DNA from 2 places in the Pseudoalteromonas sp. CO342X genome. Region 2 is predicted to be linked to the other one. Evidence: predicted binding sites of a transcription regulator. Region 2 holds the regulator's gene; the other holds the start of a gene.
What was found. Region 2 encodes NrdR, which represses ribonucleotide reductase genes. Its sites were predicted from a motif close to AAACACNANATNTNGTGTTT; they were not measured.
Positions count from the first base shown of each region.

Region 1: nrdA (class 1a ribonucleoside-diphosphate reductase subunit alpha) is a predicted target of NrdR. The motif match lies at 4,009-4,028, and genes of this name have one in related genera.

Region 1 is NZ_SGPH01000016.1:242,769-253,697, reverse strand. Features, by position in the region: gene gyrA (DNA gyrase subunit A) at 1-2,120, opposite strand, end outside; gene ubiG (bifunctional 2-polyprenyl-6-hydroxyphenol methylase/3-demethylubiquinol 3-O-methyltransferase UbiG) at 2,386-3,096, shown strand; gene EXT47_RS08130 (HAD family hydrolase) at 3,093-3,740, shown strand; gene nrdA (class 1a ribonucleoside-diphosphate reductase subunit alpha) at 4,096-6,381, shown strand; gene nrdB (class Ia ribonucleoside-diphosphate reductase subunit beta) at 6,435-7,565, shown strand; gene yfaE (class I ribonucleotide reductase maintenance protein YfaE) at 7,565-7,837, shown strand; gene EXT47_RS08110 (YaeQ family protein) at 7,896-8,420, opposite strand; gene EXT47_RS08105 (TonB-dependent receptor) at 8,595-10,929, shown strand, end outside.
Region 2 is NZ_SGPH01000010.1:296,865-307,793, forward strand. Features, by position in the region: gene thrC (threonine synthase) at 1-870, shown strand, start outside; gene glyA (serine hydroxymethyltransferase) at 1,128-2,384, shown strand; gene nrdR (transcriptional regulator NrdR) at 2,470-2,919, shown strand; gene ribD (bifunctional diaminohydroxyphosphoribosylaminopyrimidine deaminase/5-amino-6-(5-phosphoribosylamino)uracil reductase RibD) at 2,916-4,028, shown strand; gene EXT47_RS03350 (riboflavin synthase) at 4,030-4,686, shown strand; gene ribBA (bifunctional 3,4-dihydroxy-2-butanone-4-phosphate synthase/GTP cyclohydrolase II) at 4,715-5,827, shown strand; gene ribE (6,7-dimethyl-8-ribityllumazine synthase) at 5,944-6,408, shown strand; gene nusB (transcription antitermination factor NusB) at 6,420-6,830, shown strand; gene thiL (thiamine-phosphate kinase) at 6,874-7,836, shown strand; gene EXT47_RS03375 (phosphatidylglycerophosphatase A) at 7,845-8,327, shown strand; gene EXT47_RS03380 (ligand-binding sensor domain-containing diguanylate cyclase) at 8,352-10,929, shown strand, end outside.

The DNA of each region.
Region 1 (10,929 bases), on a different contig from region 2:
AAGCGTACAACTTTACCATGCTCAGTAAATAGCATGATGTCATTTTCACCTGTGGTGATGTTAGCACCGATCAGGCTATCGCCTTCGTTCAAGTTGATAGCAATAATGCCACTTGCGCGCTGACGGCTGTATGCAGTCAGAGGTGTTTTCTTAACGATACCACTTGCCGTCGCCATGACGATAAACTTATCTTCTTCGTATTCACGAACTGGTAAAATTGTCGTAATACGCTCATCAGCTTCGAGTGGTAACAAATTAACAATTGGCTTTCCACGCGCAGCACGTGATGCAAGCGGCAGCTGGTAAACTTTCAACCAATACAAGCGGCCAGAAGTGGAGAAACAAAGAATTGTATCGTGAGTATTTGCAACGAGTAGACGCTCGATAAAGTCTTCATCTTTCATCTTAGTTGCAGATCGCCCTTTACCACCACGACGCTGAGCTTCGTAATCACTAAGAGGTTGATATTTCACGTAGCCTTCATGAGAAAGCGTCACTACAACGTCTTCTTCGTTGATCAAATCTTCTAAACTGATATCGTGCGCAGCAGCAGTGATCTCTGTGCGACGCTCATCACCATACGTTTCTTTTATTTCAACTAACTCATCGCGGATCACTTCCATTAAACGCTCTGGAGTAGAAAGGATGTACAGTAGCTCAGCAATAAGATCGAGTAGTTCTTTGTATTCTGCTAGAATTTTCTCGTGCTCAAGACCCGTTAATTTGTGAAGTCTTAAGTCTAGGATTGCTTGGGCTTGTTGCTCAGACAAATAGTACTGACCATCACGGATCCCTAATTCTTCCGCTAACCAATCTGGACGCGCAACATTTTCTTCGCCAGTACGCTCAAGCATTGATTTAACGTTACCAAGATCCCAAGCTCGCGCAGTTAGCGCCGCTTTCGCTTCTGCTGGTGTTGGTGACTTACGAATAAGCTCAATGATTGGGTCAATGTTGGCTAGCGCAATTGCGAGGCCTTCAAGCGTATGCGCTCGGTCTCTTGCCTTACGCAGGTCAAATACAGTACGACGCGTTACGACTTCACGACGGTGAATAATAAACGCATCAAGCATTTCTTTCAGGTTGAAACACTTGGGCTGGTTGTTATCTAGTGCAACCATATTGATGCCAAACACAGTTTGTAGTTGTGTTTGAGCGTATAGGTTGTTTAGTACAACCTCACCGACTTCACCGCGTTTGATTTCAATAACAATACGCATACCGTCTTTATCAGACTCGTCGCGTAGTGCACTGATCCCTTCAACCTTTTTATCTTTAACAAGCTCTGCAATCTTTTCGATTAGTCTTGCTTTGTTAACTTGGTAAGGAATTTCATGAACGATGATGGTTTCTTTGTTTGTTTTCTCATCGACTTCGATTTCAGCTTTCGCGCGAATATAGATCTTACCACGACCTGTTTTATAGGCTTGTTCGATGCCGTTTTTACCGCTAATGATGGCAGCAGTCGGGAAATCAGGACCCGGAATATAGTCAATTAACTCTTCAATGGTGATGTCTGGATTCTGGATCACAGCCAAACAACCATTGATCACCTCAGTTAAGTTGTGAGGTGGAATATTGGTCGCCATACCAACCGCGATACCAGATGAACCATTCACCAATAAGTTAGGCACTTTAGTTGGTAACACATCTGGAATTTGCTCTGTACCATCGTAGTTTGGTACATAATCAACGGTTTCTTTTTCAAGGTCAGCAAGTAACTCGTGAGCGACTTTCGCCATACGTACTTCGGTATAACGCATCGCAGCTGCAGAGTCACCATCGACAGAACCAAAGTTACCTTGTCCATCTACGAGCATATAGCGTAGAGAGAAAGGCTGAGCCATACGTACAATAGTATCGTAAACCGCGCTATCACCATGCGGGTGATATTTACCGATTACGTCACCAACTACACGAGCTGACTTTTTATAAGGTTTGTTCCAGTCATTTTTAAGTTCATTCATCGCGAACAATACACGACGGTGAACAGGCTTTAGGCCGTCACGTACGTCAGGTAATGCACGACCTACGATTACACTCATTGCATAATCTAGGTATGAATTTTTTAATTCATCTTCGATATTGACTGGCAGGATTTCATTGGCGAGATCAGACATTTGACTCCACTTTCCTTCAGTGTCCACCCCTTTTGTGTCACACTACAACTTGTGTTGAGATGCTATCTGAATATCAAATTGCTCTTTCTGCTGAAGCGCCAATTAAACGCGCTTCAAAAAATAGCCGAATTGCCTCAGAGTATCAGCGGGGGCTTTGTTTATTATAAAATTCGTCAAGCATGCTAACACACTTTTTACCGTTTTACAGGTGCTATTTTTATCTAATCCCCTTTATAATGCGCTCAATTCGACGAGGAAGTTTTTTATGACCGAACATCAAAATGTAGACCCTAATGAAATCGCTAAATTTGAAGAAATAGCAGAGCGCTGGTGGGACCGAGAGGGAGAGTTTAAACCATTACACGACATTAACCCATTGAGATTGGACTTTATTAACGATAAGTGTGAAGGCCTATTTGCAAAAACAGTATTGGATATCGGTTGTGGTGGCGGGATTTTAACAGAAAGCATGGCTAAGCTGGGTGCAAATGCAACCGGTATCGATATGGGGCAAGAGCCGCTTAACGTCGCAAAGCTCCACGCATTAGAGGTCGGCGTTAACGTAGACTATCAAAAAGTGCCAGCGGAAGAATTCGCAGCCATGCACCAAAGTGAATTCGATGTAGTAACTTGCATGGAAATGCTAGAACACGTACCAGACCCAGAATCCATTATTCGTTCAGTCGCACAGCTAGTTAAGCCCGGCGGTCATGTATTTTTTTCTACCTTAAACAAAACTACAAAAGCGTATTTACTAGCTATCGTCGCTGCTGAAAAGCTGCTTAAAATGGTTCCTGAAGGCACGCATGAGCATGATAAGTTTATTCGCCCTTCGACCTTAATTGACTGGGCTGAAAAGTACGACCTCAAAGTTAGAGCTGCGACAGGGATTAACTACAACCCTATCGGCAAAACATTTACCTTAACGAAAGACGTTTCAGTTAACTACATTCTACACTTTGAGAAGCTGGCATGATCCAAGCGGTACTATTTGATTTAGACGGCACCTTGCTGGATACCAGTGATGATTTGGGCGCTGCACTAAACCACGTTTTAACTGCTAATAAAATGCCTACTGTCGGCAAACAGGTATATAGCAGTGCGATTTCAAACGGCGTAGCAGCGATGTTGCAGGTAGGATTTGGTGAGTCATTAAAGCACTACGACACTCAGGTTTTACGTCAAGGTGTACTCGACTACTACCTGGCGAATTTATCTGTACATTCCCAATGCTTTGCGCAAATTGGTGAGTTATTAGCGGCACTTCTAGAAAAAGAGATTCAGATTGGGATCATGACCAACAAACCTGAGTTTTTAACACTTCCGCTACTAAAACAGATCCCTGAACTTGCAAAGATCGAGACAGTAGTATGCGGAGATACACTGGCGGTGGCCAAACCTAATCCCGAGCCTTTACTGTTAGTGGCGTCAAAATTGGGGGTTTCACCAGCGCAATGTATTTATGTTGGCGATGCTGAGCGAGATATTATTGCTGCAAAATCCGCAAAAATGATTAGTGCAGCGGCAATGTGGGGATTCATTCCATCTGAAGCTGAAGCTAAGTCTTGGCAGGCGGATCTCTATCTTACTAACCCATTAGACACGTTATCGCATATTTAGTGTTGATAAAAAAATAAAACACCATATATTGTGTTTTTGCTATAATAGATACGAATTTGTGTAGAAAAAAATCAGTTAGAATTTTTTTTTATTTTTGCTGAAAAGCGTCATCTTTTTGTTGATTTTTCTTTGTGGGCAGATAAGTGGATTGTCATAGGTTAGTGGATACTTACATAAATAAATTATCCCAAACTTATCCACAATTCTGCCCGAGTTGTTCTCTTGCAAATTCACGTCAACCCCACTATCTTGTGATCCCTAGCCACTAGGGCACCATATATAGTGGTGGTTTGCTAAACAATTTTATATTCGTGCGACATCTAAAGCGCGTTCCTAAGGAATACAGGCACATAACATGAACCAACAGCTATCTGTATGCAAAAGAAACGGTCGCAAAGAACCGTTAGATCTAGATAAGATCCATCGTGTCATTACATGGGCGGCAGAAGGCCTAGATAACGTCTCAGTTTCTCAGGTTGAATTAAAGTCACACATCCAGTTTTATGACGGTATTCGTACTGGTGATATCCACGAAACGATTATTAAAGCTGCAGCCGATCTGATCTCAAAAGAGTCTCCAGATTATCAGTATCTAGCCGCTCGTTTGGCTATTTTCCACTTGCGTAAGAAAGCCTATGGCTGTTTTGAGCCGCCGCACTTACACGACCATGTGGTAAAACTGGTTGAAGACAAGCGCTATGATCAGCACCTTCTTACTGACTACACAAAAGCAGAGTTTGATGAGCTAAACAGCTACATCGACCATAGCCGAGATATGAACTTCAGCTATGCAGCCGTTAAGCAGTTGGAAGGTAAGTACCTTGTACAAAACCGCGTAACAGGTGAGATCTATGAAAGTGCGCAGTTCTTATATGTTCTTGTTGCTGCAAGCCTGTTTGCAAACTACCCGAAAGAAACGCGTCTAGATTACATAAAGCGATTCTACGATGCGGTTTCAACATTCAAAATTTCATTACCAACGCCAATTATGGCTGGTGTTCGTACGCCGACACGTCAGTTTAGCTCTTGCGTACTGATTGAATGTGCTGATAGCCTAGATTCTATCAACGCAACTTCTTCTGCGATTGTAAAATACGTCAGTCAGCGCGCTGGTATCGGTATTAACGCTGGTCGTATTCGTGCACTAGGTAGCCCAATCAGAAATGGTGAAGCGTACCACACAGGATGTATTCCATTTTATAAGCACTTCCAAACGGCTGTTAAAAGCTGTTCTCAAGGCGGTGTGCGTGGTGGCGCAGCGACCCTATTCTACCCGCTTTGGCATCTTGAAGTTGAAAACCTATTAGTACTAAAGAATAACCGAGGTGTTGAAGAGAACCGCGTGCGTCATTTAGATTATGGCGTGCAGTTCAACAAAACCATGTATAGCCGCCTAATTAAAGACGACTATATCACGCTATTTAGTCCATCAGATGTGCCAGGTCTTTACGACGCATTCTTTGAAGATCAAGATAAATTCGAAGAACTGTATGTTAAGTACGAGCAAGATGAGGCTATTCGTAAGAAACGCATTAAAGCGATTGAATTATTCTCAATGTTTGCGCAAGAACGTGCGAGCACCGGTCGTATTTATCTACAAAACGTTGACCACTGTAATACACACAGTCCGTTTGACTCTAAGGTTGCACCGATCCGCCAGTCAAACCTATGCCTTGAAATTGCACTACCAACGAAGCCGTTAAGCCATGTAAATGACCCTGAAGGTGAAATTGCACTTTGTACGCTTTCAGCATTTAACTTAGGTGCCATCAAGTCTCTAGATGAGCTAGAAGAGTTAGCAGAGCTTGCGGTTCGCGCACTTGATAACCTATTAGACTATCAAGACTACCCTGTTCCTGCTGCGTACAATGCAACGATGGGACGCCGTACACTGGGTATCGGTGTGATTAACTTTGCTTATTATCTTGCAAAGAATGGCGTTAAGTACTCAGACGGTAGTGCTAACGGCCTAACACACAGAACATTTGAAGCGATCCAATACTATCTGATGAAAGCATCGAATGAACTGGCAAAAGAACGTGGCGCTTGTCCTAAGTTTAACGAGACGACCTACTCACAAGGTATCATGCCAATAGATACCTATAAGCGTGACCTTGATAAAGTCTGTGAAGAGCCATTACGCCTTGACTGGGATGCATTAAGAGCAAGTATCCAAGAACATGGTATGCGTAACTCAACGTTGTCAGCCTTGATGCCATCGGAAACATCATCGCAAATCTCAAATGCAACAAACGGTATTGAACCACCTCGTGGTCATATCAGTGTTAAAGCAAGTAAAGATGGTATCTTGAAGCAAGTTGTACCTGAGTACGACCGCCTCAAAGACAACTATGAGCTACTTTGGGATATTCCATCTAACGATGGTTACCTTGCGCTAGTTGGTATTATGCAGAAGTTCATCGATCAAACTATCTCTGCAAATACCAATTATGATCCAAGTAAGTTTGAAGCGGGTAAAGTTCCTATGAAACTATTGCTAAAAGACTTACTCACCGCGTACAAACTTGGTGTTAAGACACTTTACTACCATAATACCCGCGACGGTGCTTCGGATGCTCAAGATGAGTTGAAACCAGAAGCAGAAGACGATGGCTGTGAAGGCGGCGCTTGTAAGATATAACTTTTTATGCGGGTGGTCTTCACCCGCTTTTTTAGGTATTGAGTAACACATTTATGGCATATTCTACGTTTAGCAGAAATCATAACGACCAATTAAAAGAACCGATGTTTTTCGGGCAAACAGTTAATGTATCTCGCTACGACCAACAGAAGTTCCCTATTTTCGAAAAACTAATTGAAAAGCAATTATCGTTTTTCTGGCGTCCAGAAGAAGTAGATGTAAGTAAGGATAGATTGGACTTTCAGGCACTTCCTGAGCACGAAAGACATATCTTTTTGAGCAACCTAAAATATCAAACATTGCTAGACAGTGTTCAAGGTCGCTCTCCTAACGTTGCACTTTTGCCGATCGTCTCCATCCCTGAACTTGAAACTTGGATCGAAACTTGGGCGTTTAGTGAAACGATCCACAGCCGCTCTTACACTCACATTATTCGTAATGTGACGCAAAACCCGGAAGTGATCTTTGACGACATCGTGGGCAATGACAAAATTGTTGAACGTGCGGATGCAGTGACCAAGTATTATGACGAACTGATAGAAAAGGTAAGCCTTTATAATCAATACGGTGAGGGCAAGCATGAAATTAATGGCACAACGGTCGTCATTAACTTGTTTGAACTGAAAAAGCTCCTGTACCTTTGCATCATGTCGGTAAACATCTTAGAAGCTATTCGCTTCTACGTGAGTTTTGCCTGCTCGTTTGCTTTTGCTGAGCGAGAGCTTATGGAAGGTAATGCAAAGATCATCAAGCTAATTGCTCGTGATGAAGCGCTTCATTTGTCTGGCACACAGCACATGCTGAATATCATGCAAGAAGGCAAAGATGACCCTGAAATGTCTATCGTGGCAGCACAATGCCGTGACGAAGCGATTAAGATGTTTGTTGAAGCAGCTGAGCAAGAAAAAGAATGGGCTGAGTATCTGTTTAAAGACGGTTCAATGATTGGACTAAACAAAGATATTTTGTGTCAATACGTTGAGTACATCACAAATATTCGTATGTCAGCGGTTGGTTTACCAACGCAATTTGAGACCAAATCGAACCCTATTCCGTGGATCAATGCTTGGCTTGTTTCTGACAATGTTCAAGTTGCACCACAGGAAGCTGAGATCAGCTCATACCTTGTTGGACAAATCGACTCTGAAGTTGATGCCTCTGACTTTGGCGATTTCGACCTGTAATGGTTGAAAAGCCATCCTTCCTAATTCAGGTTGAGAATATTGAGGAGCCACTGGAATATGTGGCTTCTTCGTCTTCGATACTCGAAACCCTTGAAGCCGCAAATATTGAAGTCCCCTATCAATGCCGCGAGGGTTTTTGCGGCGCCTGCCGCGCCAAGCTCATTGAAGGACAAACACAGTACGCGAACGAGCCGCTTGCTTTTGTGAGAGATGGGGAAATTTTATTGTGCTGTAGCAGACCCACAAGCCATATTAAAATAGAGTTGCCGTAAATAACCAAAACCCAAGAGATAACAACTTGCCTAATAGCCGTTATCCCTAACTAATACGTTAAATCAACTTGGTAATTTGAGTACGAATGTAGTGTTCACTATCAGTAACACTCATCGCCCCATTTTCAAAAATCACGTCCCAATGTAAACTTCGCGTCAGCATTTCACACAATTCAGCTACAAAGTCCGTGGGAATACTAAACACAGAGAAAGATCCAATAAACTGTAATTGCGCTCGACGCTCTTCAAACCATTGCTCACCGTCAGCACACAACACCACAACCTTAGCATAAAGCTTTTCATACTTGAGTATCTCATCGACCTCTAAGGTACCAATAAACAAAGCGACTTCAACCTGGTCGTTGTCGTCTTCTAGCCATACGTCCGGCCAATGTTTTTTCTCCGCCTTGCTCCACTTTGCCGGCTTATCAAAAGACAGTGCGCAGATCCCAAGCAGTTTCATCGCAAAATGCTCGCTACTTTCTTTTGACAACATGGCGGTAGTAAACGCTTCTTCATGGTGGCTATGGTGAAATAAGTCAGCAACCTTAATCCTTGCCTTGAAAACAAATGGCTTGTTCATTATGTTGTGCTCACTTTAGCTTGTTTCTTAACTATAGCTGTAATTCTAATTTCAACAATAACTAAGTTATAGTATAACGTTATTGATCCGCAAAATTTGTAGTGTTATATTATCACTCTATTAGTCGAACAGCTCACTCGTTCAATACATAACCTAACTCGTGGTAATAAAAATATGTTTAAGCAGTCTCTTATCGCCAGCGCATTAATTTCAATGATAGGTGCAGCGCCAGCTTATGCTGCACAACTAACAGGTAAAGTTGTTGATGCAAACAACCAACCGCTCAGTAACGCCACTATCCACCTTCATGGCAAAAGCAAATCGGTAAAGTCAGATAAATTTGGCCAATTTACGATTGAGCTCGATGCTGACTCGCAGCTTCATATCTCAAAGCCAAACTACTTAGACCATCGTATTAATGTTACCGAAGAACAAGGTTTCGTACGTGTTGAGCTAACACCAACGTCCGTTGAGAGCATAGTTGTTTATTCTTCTGCCCTGCACAAAAATAGTATGGAAATGACCTCTCCAGTGAGTGTATTAAGCGGTGATGAACTAAAAAACCGTGCAAAACCCACACTGGGTGAAACACTAAAAGGCCAACCTGGGATCAATGCCAGTTATTTTGGTCCGGTAAGTTCAAGCCCTATTATCCGTGGCTTAGATGGACCGCGAGTCAAAATCACGCAAAATGGGTTAGACAGTAGCGATGCCTCGCGCGTTGGTCCTGATCATGCCAACACCAACGACTCGCTTGCAGCGCAACAGATTGAAGTGCTAAGAGGCCCAGCTACCCTACTATACGGCTCAGGTGCAATAGGTGGTGTGGTTAATGTCGTTGATAATCGTATTCCGACTGATGTGATCGAAAGCCTTCAGGGCGCAGCCGACTATAGCCATGACACCAACTCAAATACCAATACCTTTGCGGTGTTATTAGAATCAGGCTTTGACGGCTTTAACTTCCATTTCGATGGCGTTAAGCGTAAAGGTGGTGACTATGAAACCCCTAATTTCGCGCTACCGCACGACGAACATGAAGAACACGAGCATGAACATGAAGGAGAAGATCATGCCCACGAAGCAGAAGAATATGAAACAGAGTACGCCAATCGCGTCGACAATACCTTTATCGATTCTGAGCAATTTAACTTAGGTACAAGTTACGTTGGCGATCATCTGACCGTTGGTTTCTCTTATGGCCGTGTTGATACGGACTATGGCATTCCTGCTCACTCTCATATTGGTCATGACCATGATCACGAGCATGAAGAGGAAGGGCATGACCACGAAGAAGAATCCGTATTTGCTCGAGTAAAACAAGACCGTTGGCAGGGTCTTGTAAATTATGCAGTACACAGTGACTGGCTTGAATCTGTTGGTCTACGTGTCGGCTACACTGATTACGAACATGCTGAAATTGAAGATGGAAACATAGGTACTGTATTTGAAAATGATACAACCGAATTACGCTTAACCGCAGAGCACCGCTTAGGTGAATGGCACGGCACTGTTGGTTATCATTTCTCCGACAGCGATTACGCCGCAAATGGTGCAGAAGCTTTCACGCCATCGACCAATACCAAAACGCATGCTCTTTATATCCTTGAAGAACGTCGTTTTGGAGACTTCACACTTGAGTTAGGTGCTCGTATTGAAGACTACCAGTTATCAAGCAAAGGCAATCAACTCGAAGCGTACGAAGAAGATCATGACCATGAAGGTGAACACGATCATGATCACGACCATAGTGGTAACTTAGATAATGGGTTTATTTCTTATGACCTAGAAATGACCAATCTAAGCTTGTCTATTGGTGGTGTGTACGACTTTGCTGAAGGTCAAAACGTTGCCGTTTCGCTGTCTCGTTCAGAGCGCGCACCATTAACTGCCGAATTGCTTTCAAATGGCATTCATATCGCAACCAGCACCTATGAACTAGGGCTTGGTTATGAGCTAGAGGGTGATCATTTACACTTTGAGCCACAAGATGTTGAACAAGAGACATCAAATAACTTAGACATCAGTTTTAGAAAGTTCTCAGGTGACTTTGGCTATACCGTTAATTTCTTCTATAACGACATCGAAAACTTCTACTATCAGGCATTAACAGACTATATCTATAGTCCAGAGCACGGTTTAGAAGTGGCGGATCATGCACATGAAGGCGCGGTTCCAGTGTTTAAGTTTGAAAGCAGTGATGCCAAACTATACGGTCTCGAGTTTGATGCCCATTACAAACTAAGCAACTTTGCACGCGTCAAAGTGTTTGGTGATTCGCTGACAGCGAAGTTAGATAACGACGAATATTTGCCACGTATCCCAAGCAACAAGCTAGGTCTTGATTACGAACACAGTTACGAGAACCTAACTGCTAACTTCACGGTGACGCATTATTTCAAGCAAGACAACATCGCGAGCTATGAAAGTGAAACTAAGGGCTATACGTTAGTGGATATGTCGTTTAACTATGACTTTGAGTTTATGGGCAGTGACATGGTTGGTTATG
Region 2 (10,929 bases):
GTTGCCCATGCATTTTACGAAAAAGAAAATGTCGATGTGGTGATCCTTTATCCTCATGGCAAAATTTCGCTTGCCCAACAAAAGCTGTTTACAACACTTGGGAAAAACATTCATTGTTATGCTGTAGATGGCAGCTTTGATGACTGCCAAGCGATGGTAAAGTCTGCATTCCTTGATGACGAAGTAAAGCAAAAGCTTGGTCTTAATTCGGCAAACTCCATCAACATCAGTCGTTTAGTGGCACAAGTGTGTTATTACTTTGAAGCGCTAGCGCAATTACCTAAATCGCAGCGTGATAAAGTGCATGTTTCAGTGCCAAGTGGTAACTTCGGTAATGTCTGTGCAGCAATGATTGCAGCGGCGGTTGGATTACCTATTGCCAAGTTAAGTGCCACGACAAACCAAAATGATACTGTGCCTCGTTACATTGCCTCGGGTGAGTGGCAACCAAACGACACTTTAGAGTCACTCTCTAATGCGATGGACGTGAGTAAACCTAATAACTGGCCTCGTGTTGAAATCATGTTAGAAAGAGGGGATTTTAACAAACATGACTTTTATTCACGTTCGGTATCGGAAGCACGGACTCAGGTGGTAATGCAAGAATTACATGACAAAGGTTACTTGGCTGAGCCACACACTGCGATAGCCTACGAAGGATTAGCGCTGGACTCTCAAACGGATGAAACCGGAATTTTCCTTGCCACTGCGCATCCTGCGAAGTTTAAAGAATCTGTAGAAGGTGTTTTAAATCAGCAGCTTGATATGCCAAAACCGTTGGTCGATGCATTGCAAAAACCATGTTTGGCAGAGCCGCTTAGTGCAGATTATGATGCTTTGAAGGCGGCAATGTTAGCAAAACTCAACTAAATCAGAGAGCCTGTCTGAGTGGGTAGAACGCCCACTCAGATAAGGTCAATTTCAAGACTATATTAGCTTTTCAAATGCAACTTAGGTTGTCTTATTTAAAATATTAATGTTTAAATAAAAAAATATCATCGCGATAGGGGTGTGAAATAAATTCAATCCCTGCTTAAATATGCCCATGCTGATTTCATAGGCAAACTGGTTATCTTGTGATGCTAGATTGTCTTTAAAAATACCCTTACGTTTACCTAGGAGAAACCATGTTAGAACGTAACATGAATATTGCAGATTTTGACCCAGAACTATTTGCAGCGATTGAAGCAGAAACTTCACGTCAAGAAGAGCACATCGAGCTTATCGCTTCTGAGAACTACTGTAGCCCACGTGTACTTGAAGCGCAGGGTTCTCAGCTAACAAACAAGTATGCTGAAGGTTACCCAGGTAAGCGTTACTACGGCGGTTGTGAGCACGTAGACGTGGTTGAGCAACTTGCGATTGACCGCGCCAATGCGCTATTTGGTTCGACTTACGCAAACGTTCAGCCTCACGCAGGCTCACAAGCAAACGCGGCGGTATTCCAAGCGTTACTTCAGCCACATGACACTGTGCTAGGTATGAGCCTTGCTCACGGTGGTCACTTAACGCACGGTTCACACGTAAACTTCTCTGGTAAAACGTACAATGCTATCCAGTACGGTCTAAACGAAGAAACTGGTGAAATCGATTACGCGCAAGTTGAAGCGTTAGCACTTGAGCACAAGCCAAAAATGATCATCGGCGGTTTCTCTGCATACTCAGGGATCGTTGACTGGGCGAAGTTCCGCGAAATCGCTGACAAAGTAGGCGCTTACCTACTTGTTGATATGGCGCACGTTGCAGGTCTTGTTGCCGCTGGTATCTACCCAAGCCCAGTGCCTCATGCACACGTTGTAACAACAACAACGCACAAAACGCTAGCGGGTCCTCGTGGTGGTCTTATCATCTCTGCTTGTGATGATGAAGAAATCTACAAAAAGCTAAACTCTGCGGTATTCCCTGGCGGTCAAGGTGGTCCTCTATGTCACGTTATCGCTGCAAAAGCGGTTGCGTTCAAAGAAGCACTACAGCCAGAGTTCAAGTCATACCAAGAGCAAGTGGTTAAAAATGCACAAGCTATGGTTGCGGTACTTCAGGAGCGTGGTTATAAAGTGGTTTCTGGCAAAACTGAAAACCACCTGTTCCTACTTGATCTGATTGATAAAGACATCACAGGTAAAGACGCGGATGCAGCGCTTGGCCGTGCAAACATCACAGTAAACAAAAACTCTGTACCAAACGATCCACGTTCACCGTTCGTTACTTCTGGTCTTCGTATCGGTTCTCCTGCGATCACTCGCCGTGGCTTTAAAGAAGCTGAGTCGAAAGAGCTTGCTGGCTGGATCTGTGACGTACTAGACAACATCAATGATGAGTCTGTACAGGCACAAGTGAAAGAAAAAGTAAAAGCAATTTGCGCTAAATTACCTGTTTACGCATAATTTCGCTCACAAAAAAGCAGTTTTTTGTTATGATTAAGGCCGCATTCAAGCGGCCTTTTTTGTTTTTGAGTCAACGAGAGCGTCTATGCATTGTCCATTCTGTACAGCCAAAGATACCAAAGTGATAGATTCACGTTTGGTTGCTTCCGGCCACCAAGTCCGTCGCCGTCGTGAGTGTATTTTATGCCACGAACGCTTTACTACCTTCGAGGGCGCAGAGCTCTTAATGCCGCGCGTGATAAAGCAAGATGGTACCAGGGAGCCTTTCAATGAGGATAAGTTACTCAATGGCATGCACCGAGCGCTGGAAAAACGTCCCGTCAGCACTGAACAAATTGAAGAAGTAGTACACCAGATTAAATCTCAAATTCGTGGTACTGGTGAACGCGAAGTACCAAGCGACATGATTGGCGAATGTATTATGGAAGCCCTCAAAAAGCTCGATAAAGTGGCTTATGTGCGATTTGCTTCGGTATATCGCTCTTTCGAAGATATTCGTGAGTTTGGTGAAGAAATTGCGAGGTTGGGGGATTGAGCCAGTTCACAGCGCAAGACCTTGATTACATGAGCCGCGCCATCACGCTTGCAAAGCGCGGTAAATACACCACAACACCCAATCCAAACGTCGGCTGTGTGATCGTAAAAGACGGTGAAATCGTCGGCGAAGGCGCGCACTTAAAAGCAGGTGAAGGCCATGCTGAAGTGCATGCGCTTAAGCAAGCTGGAGCTAAAGCCGCTGGTGCAACTGCCTATGTAACGCTTGAGCCGTGTAGTCACTATGGCAGAACGCCGCCGTGCGCAAAAGGTCTGATTGATGCAGGCGTCAGCAGAGTGGTTGCTGCCATGGTTGATCCCAACCCACAAGTTGCAGGGCGTGGATTGGCAATGTTAGAAGCCGCAGGAATTGCAACGGCTTTTGGTTTGCTAGAGCCACAAGCAAGGGCACTGAATACCGGATTCTTGAAGCGAATGGAGTATGGGTTGCCGTTCGTGACTTGTAAGCTTGCCGCTTCTGTTGATGGTAAAACCGCACTAAACAATGGCCAGAGCAAGTGGATTACCTCAGCGGAAGCGCGCTTAGACGTACAGCGCCACCGCGCGCAGAGCTGTGTGGTCTTGACCGGAGCGGATACGGTTATGGTAGACAACGCCAGACTCAATGTTCGTGAGGAGTCTTTGCAAGACATCGATTATCCTCAATCTGAGCTACGCCAGCCGATACGTGCGATTATTGACTCACAAAATCGTCTGACACCAGATCTTGCGCTATTTAAAATTACATCTCCGGTGATTATTTTTCGCCGTACTATTGATAATTCAGCGCAATGGCCTCATTTCGTAGAGCAAATTGTCGTGCCTGAAATCAACGGTAAGCTCGACCTAAAAGCCGTGCTCAACAAGCTGGCTGAAAAGCACTGTAATTATGTTTGGCTAGAAGCCGGTGCCACCCTTGCGGGGGTAATGCATGAACAAGGGCTAATCGATGAATATATCGTCTATTTGGCACCGAAAATAATTGGTGCTGGAAAAGGGCTGTTTAACACCACGCCACTGAGTGCCATGTCGCAAATACCAGAGTTAGTGTTTGGCGACGTTTGCCAAGTGGGGCCTGATCTCAAACTTATCGCGACTAAAGAGAAGTAAAATGTTTACAGGTATTATCGAAGCAACAGGAACATTAACTCAATTGCAGCTCAAGGGCGGCGATTTAATTGTTCGTGTGACCACGACATCTCTTGATATGAGCGATGTAAACTTGGGTGATAGTATTGCCACGAACGGGGTTTGCCTGACTGTAACTGAGAAGTTTCATGATGGCTTCAAAGCCGATGTTTCTAACGAAACCTTAAGTTTGACGCGTTTTGCCGAGTACAAACAAGGCCAAAAGGTCAATCTTGAAAAGGCGCTGCAGCCGATTTCACGTCTAGGCGGTCATTTGGTGTCAGGCCATGTGGATGGTATTGCTGAAGTGGTTGAGATAACCGCTAATGCCAGAGCGACTGACTATTGGTTAGCCGCGCCGTCATCGCTAATGAAGTATATTCCGTATAAAGGTTCGGTTGCTATTGATGGTATCAGTTTGACGGTCAATGCCGTGGAACAAAACCGCTTTAAATTGACCATAGTGCCACACACGGCGCAAGAAACGACGATTGCAGGTTTTCAAGTCGGGTCAAAATTAAACCTAGAGGTTGACCAAATCGCCCGCTACCTCGAAAGACTAATTCAGGGTGAGCCAAGCGCTGCCAGCGAGTCCACTCTCACAACCAGTCTATTGGCGAAAGCTGGCTTTATAAAGTAGCCACAGACAAAGTAAAAATGGGAAAACTATGAGTTTAAATAGTGCTGAGGAAATCATCGCGGACATTAAAGCCGGTAAAATGGTTATTTTGATGGACGATGAAGACCGAGAAAATGAAGGTGATCTGATCATTGCAGCAGAGCACATTACACCAGATGCAATTAATTTCATGGCAACATATGGTCGCGGGTTAATCTGTTTGACCATGACACAGGAGCGCTGTGAGCAGCTGAACTTGCCACTAATGGTGAAAACCAATGGCGCTCAGTTCTCTACCAACTTTACTTTGTCTATTGAAGCTGCGAAAGGCGTAACGACGGGGATTTCAGCGGCAGATCGTGCTCGTACAGTGCAAGCTGCAGTTGCCAAAGGTGCAGTGCCTGAAGATATTGTGCAACCTGGTCATATCTTCCCAATTATGGCGCAACCAGGCGGCGTTTTAACGCGTGCAGGTCATACTGAAGCTGGATGTGATTTAGCACGTTTGGCGGGATTGGAACCTGCATCTGTGATTGTTGAAATTCTAAATCCAGACGGCACTATGGCACGTCGCCCACAACTAGAAGTATTTGCAAAAGAACACGATATTAAAATCGGCACCATTGCTGATTTAATTGAGTATCGTAACTTAAACGAAACCACTATCGAAAAAGTAGCAGAGTGTAAACTGCCTACTGAGTTTGGTGAGTTTAACCTAGTGACGTACAAAGACACCATTGATAATCAACTTCACTATGCGATGGTAAAAGGCGAGATCAAATCGGAAGAAGCCAATTTAGTACGTGTGCATTTGCAAAGCACGTTTAACGACATTCTTCATTCAGATCGCAGCGCGGATAGAAGCTGGACACTGCAAAGTGCCATGAAGCACATTGCTGACAACGAAGGCGTATTAGTCATTCTTGGTAAGCAAGAACGCAGCGAAGAGATGGAAGCGTTGGTTAAGGCATTTGCTGCGGAAGATGCGGGTGAACAGGTGAACTACCGTAAATTCCAAGGTACTTCGCGCACCGTAGGTGTGGGGTCGCAAATTTTGGCTGATTTAGGCATTCAGAAAATGCGCCTAATGAGTCTACCTAAAAAATATCATGCGCTGTCTGGTTTCCACTTAGAAGTGGTTGAATACGTCGAACCAAAATAATTCCAAAATGCCAAATTGATCGCAATCGCCTATATTCAGATAGTAGGCGATTGCCACATTACTGTGCTATCATGCGCCTCAATTTGGCAATTGCTCATACAGATTAGGAACATCTAATGAAAGTAATCGAAGGTAATAAATACGCTCCTGGCAAAAAATTTGCCATTGTCATTTCACGTTTTAACGATTTTATCGGTAGCAGCTTACTTGAAGGCGCTGTAGATGAATTAAAGCGTACCGGTGGTGTTAGCGATGAAGATATCACAGTTGTATATGTACCGGGAGCGGTTGAACTACCACTAGCAGCAAAACGCGTTGCGATGAAAAAAGAGCACGACGCGATTATTGCGCTAGGTGTGATTATTCGTGGTGGTACGCCACACTTCGATTTAGTTGCTAACGAGTCTAACAAAGGCTTAGCTAGCGTTTCATTAGATTATGACATCCCTGTTGCTTTTGGTGTACTTACTACCGAAAGCATTGAGCAAGCTATCGAGCGCGCGGGCACTAAAATGGGCAACAAAGGGGGAGAAGCCGCCCTTGGAGCTCTAGAAATGGTGAACGTGCTAGAGCAAATTTAAGAGGAATCTCAGTGAAACCAGCAGCTAGACGCAAAGCACGTGTACTTGCTTTACAAGCTATTTATTCTTGGCAGCTAAGTGGTAACCCAATTGCCGATATCGAACAGCAAATGCTGATCGAAAACGACGTAACTAAAGTCGATGTAGAATACTTCAAAGACTTAGCGCGTGGTGTTGTTGTTAACCAAAAGCAGCTAGACGAAGCAATTCGTCCGCATTTAGCTCGTCCACTTGAAGAATTGGATATGGTTGAGCTTGCCGTGTTACGTGTTAGTGCTTATGAGCTTAAATTCCGTGAAGATGTGCCATACAAAGTGGCTATCAACGAAGGTATTGAGTTAGCGAAAATGTTTGGCGCTGAAGAGAGCCACAAATTCGTTAACGGTGTACTAGACAAAGCGGTTAAGTTTATTCGCAAATAAGCTTTACTATAGGAATAGCCGGCCTTGGCCGGCTTTTTTGTGTATGAAAGAATTTGAGCTAATCAATCACTACTTTAAAGGCCGTGGCATTATTCGCCGAGATGTAGAGCTTGGGATCGGTGATGACTGCGCCTTGGTTTCAGTTCCTGCTGGCAATCAGCTTGCGGTAACAACGGATACGCTAGTTTCGGGTGTGCACTTTTTTGAAGATATTCCACCACGGGCGCTTGGCCATCGTGTGATTGCGGTAAACCTTAGCGACTTAGCTGCTATGGGCGCGGAACCTACTTGGGTATCACTTGGTTTAACCATACCCAACGCTGACTTAGAGTGGTTAGAGGCCTTCACCGAAGGCATGCATGAAATCGCCGAGTACTATAACGTACAAGTAATAGGTGGCGATACAACGCAAGGTCCATTGACTATCACTGTATGTGCAAAAGGTATTGTACCAACTGGTAAAGCACTCAAGCGCTCAGGAGCGCGAGTGGGTGATTGGATTTATGTAACAGGTCCACTTGGTGACGCAGGGCTTGCTATTGAAGCGCGAAAGCAGGGCTGGACGCTTGAGCCAAAACATTACAAAGCGGCGCTTGAAAAGTTTCACTACCCAGCGCCACGGGTTGCAGCTGGTCAAGTGCTTAGAGGGCTTGCTACCTCAGCAATCGATATCTCAGACGGTCTACTTGCGGATCTTAAGCATATTTTACGTAGCTCGTTAGTTGGCGCTAAGATAAATGCCGATAAAGTCCCACAGTCTGATGCGCTGCGCTCAAGTCTTGATGAAGATGCACGCATGAGGCTCGCGCTCGGTTTTGGTGATGACTACGAATTACTCTTCACGGTCAATGATAATAACAAAAATGCCGTGGAAACCAGATTGAAGCAATATGGTGTTGAGCCAGTTTGCATTGGCCAAATTACGGCTAATAATGGCGAAATTCAATTGCTCAAAAAAGATCAACCTTACCAGCTCGCAGGGCTTGGTTTTGAGCATTTTAGCTAGGAGTTGGTTTGGCTAAGCAGTATGTATTTAATTTAAAGAAGCCGCATCAATTCTTTGCACTCGGGTTTGGTCTTGGTTTAGCGAAAAAAGCACCAGGTACTTTTGGTACCTTCGCCGCATTACCGTTTATTTTTGCAACCCAAGGTGCACCAATTTGGCTGCAATGTCTGGTTGCGATTGTCATGACATTATTTGGGATTTGGGTGTGTGGTAAAACAGCGGACGATGTTAATGTTCATGACCATCCAGCCATTGTCTGGGATGAAGTGGCAGGCTTTTATATTACCATGATAGGGGCGGCACTTAGCTGGCAGTCATTAATCGTTGGCTTTATTTTGTTTCGCTTTTTCGATATTTTGAAACCGGGTCCGATAAGATGGCTCGATAAACGTTTGCACGGTGGCTCTGGGATTATGCTAGATGATGTATTAGCTGGCATTTTTTCATTGATTTGCGTGCAAGCTTTGTTTAAAACTGGCATTTTAGTCTAACTGTGCTGATGTGATGGAATCGAGATGACAAGGCTATTGTTTTTCATTTTCACTTTGCTGCTACCAATTACGAGTTTTGCGGCGATAGATGATTACGTAGTTAAACAGTGGAATATCCAAAGTGGATTACCGTCACAAAGCGTTAAGAGTGTCGTTCAAGACAATCAGGGCTACATTTGGCTCGGAACTCAGTTTGGCCTAAGTCGGTTTGATGGTCATCAATTCCAAAACTTCAATACCCAAAATACCGAATTTTTAAATAGCAATGCCATTAATAAATTGGTGGTGGATCGATTTGGCATGCTCTGGGTTGGCACGCGTCGAGGATTGTTAAGACTCAACCCCAAAACCTTAGAAGCTCGACGTTTCGATCTGCAGGGGCCTGTACGGGATATCTTGCAAGATGAAGATGGCGGGATCTGGATTGCTGCGAATGGTCTGTATTATGTTTCTGCGAAAAAGCTGACGTTAGCCGCTAATAACATCGAACAAAGTACGTTAGATGTTACCCAAATCAATCAAATTGTAGGTTCCGTGACTAAAATGGCGCTGGTGCCAGATGGCATTTGGTTGGTAAATGAACGTCACTTACTTAAAATCAGCGAATCAAACAATCGCACTGGCGATGGGGTTCGGCTTGAATTGGCAAGCAAAGTGTCATTACCGGAACAGTTAGCGCAAACCATCATACATGACTTAGCTTGGGTCGATGGTAAGTTGTTCTTAGCATCAGAGCTGGGCGCCTATTTTCTGGATATAGATGAAGTACTACGTCGTTACCAAGAAGTGGGTAACAATGCGGTATATAAGTTTCTTAACGATAAAGAAGGTGGCCTGTGGGTTTCCACTTATGGGCGATTGTTATACCGACAAAATAATGGTATTTGGCAAGCTGTTGAGCCCATTCAATTAGATCAGAGCATCTGGTTTGCCGATATTTTTATGGATAACGATAATAATATCTGGCTCGCTAGTTTAAATGAGGGACTTTGGCTAGCTCACTCAGGTAAGGTTGAGCGTCATCATATCGGCCAGCGGACAAATCAAGCTATCTCAGCAATCACTCAAGGCCCCAATGGCCAATTGTGGGTAGCTAGCAGAGAAGGTCTTGGTATTATCGGGTTAAATGATAGTTATCAACCCGTGCTCACAAGTGCTCAGTTAAATCGCTCTGTAATACACGACTTAGAGTTTATCGGTGAAAAGCTCATCCTTGGTACTGACCGTGGCGCGCTTATCTATGAAGATGGCACACTGCAAAAGTTAAGTGAGCGTGAGCTCAGGCAAAATCCGGTATTTTCTCTCAGCCCTTCAAATCGTGGGGGGATGTGGTTTGGTACTGGCAGGGGCTTGTATCGTCTTGATTACAAGGGGATAACGCCGTTCGCCTATAATGCCTTTCTCGGTAGCCAATTCGTCACTTTTGTTGAAGACTTCCCTAGATACGGCTTCATTGGTACAAATAAAGGGGCTTATCGTTACAATGATAAGGGGATCGAAAAAATTGGTTCTCAAACGTCGTTGGATACCGCTTATATCACCAGTATTTTGCATTTGGATACCGTGACGACTTTAGTTGGTTCTCTCAACGATGGGTTATTCTATCGTACCTCAGACGGTGATTGGTACCAGCTTGATGCTTCAAATGGATTGCCTTACGGATCGATATTTTCGCTGCATTATGACAAGAGCAATCAGCTCATCTGGGTGAGCACAATGAAAGGGGTATATCGCATGCCCGTTGCGCAATTCGGTCACGTTATAGAGAGTTTGCAAGTTGAACAAGTAATAAGCCCATTTGATAGGCAGCTTGATGGCAGACCAAGCCAATGTTGTTCAGGACTTGGGCATGATGCCGTGGTTGAAACCGAGTCAGCTATTTTTTACCCCAGCTTACAAGGCGTTGTTGAAATCCCTAAAAATGTCCAGCTTTTTGGTGGTGGGGACTTATTGCCAAAGCTAGAGTCATTGTCTACCCACGATAGAGTATTTAGTACAGAATCATTAAATCAAGTGATCCAGCTTGATACATCTGAGCGTGATTTAACCATTAATTATACTGCAATCGATTTTTATGCGCCGCATAGCATTGAATTTAGATACAAGCTAGAAGGGCACGATACGCAATGGCGTGATGCTCAGTCACGCCGCGAAGCAATTTATACCAATTTACCACCAGGCAACTTCACCTTTGTTTTAGAAGTTAAGCGTCAAGGGCAAGATTGGGAGCAGGCGAAGGTGCTTAACTTATCCATTACGTTACCGCGCCGTTTCGATGAGACGATTTACTTTAGGCTGTTTATCACTTGTGCGTTTATCTTTATGTTCTATCTCATTTTCTGGGTATTTAGAGCACAAGAAAGAAGAAAGCAAGCCGCGCTAGAAGCGTTGATAGCAGAGCGTACGACAGAGCTCAGAAAAGCCAACGAAAAGCTTAATCAGGTCAATACTCAGCTTAAACTTGTAAGTCACTCAGATGAATTGACGGGGCTACGTAGTCGTCGCTTCCTCTTTGATCAGTTACCAAAAGATGTCGAGCATTATCAGCGTAATGCACAGTCATTACAGGCTCAAAATAAGAGTTTGGTATTGATGATCATGA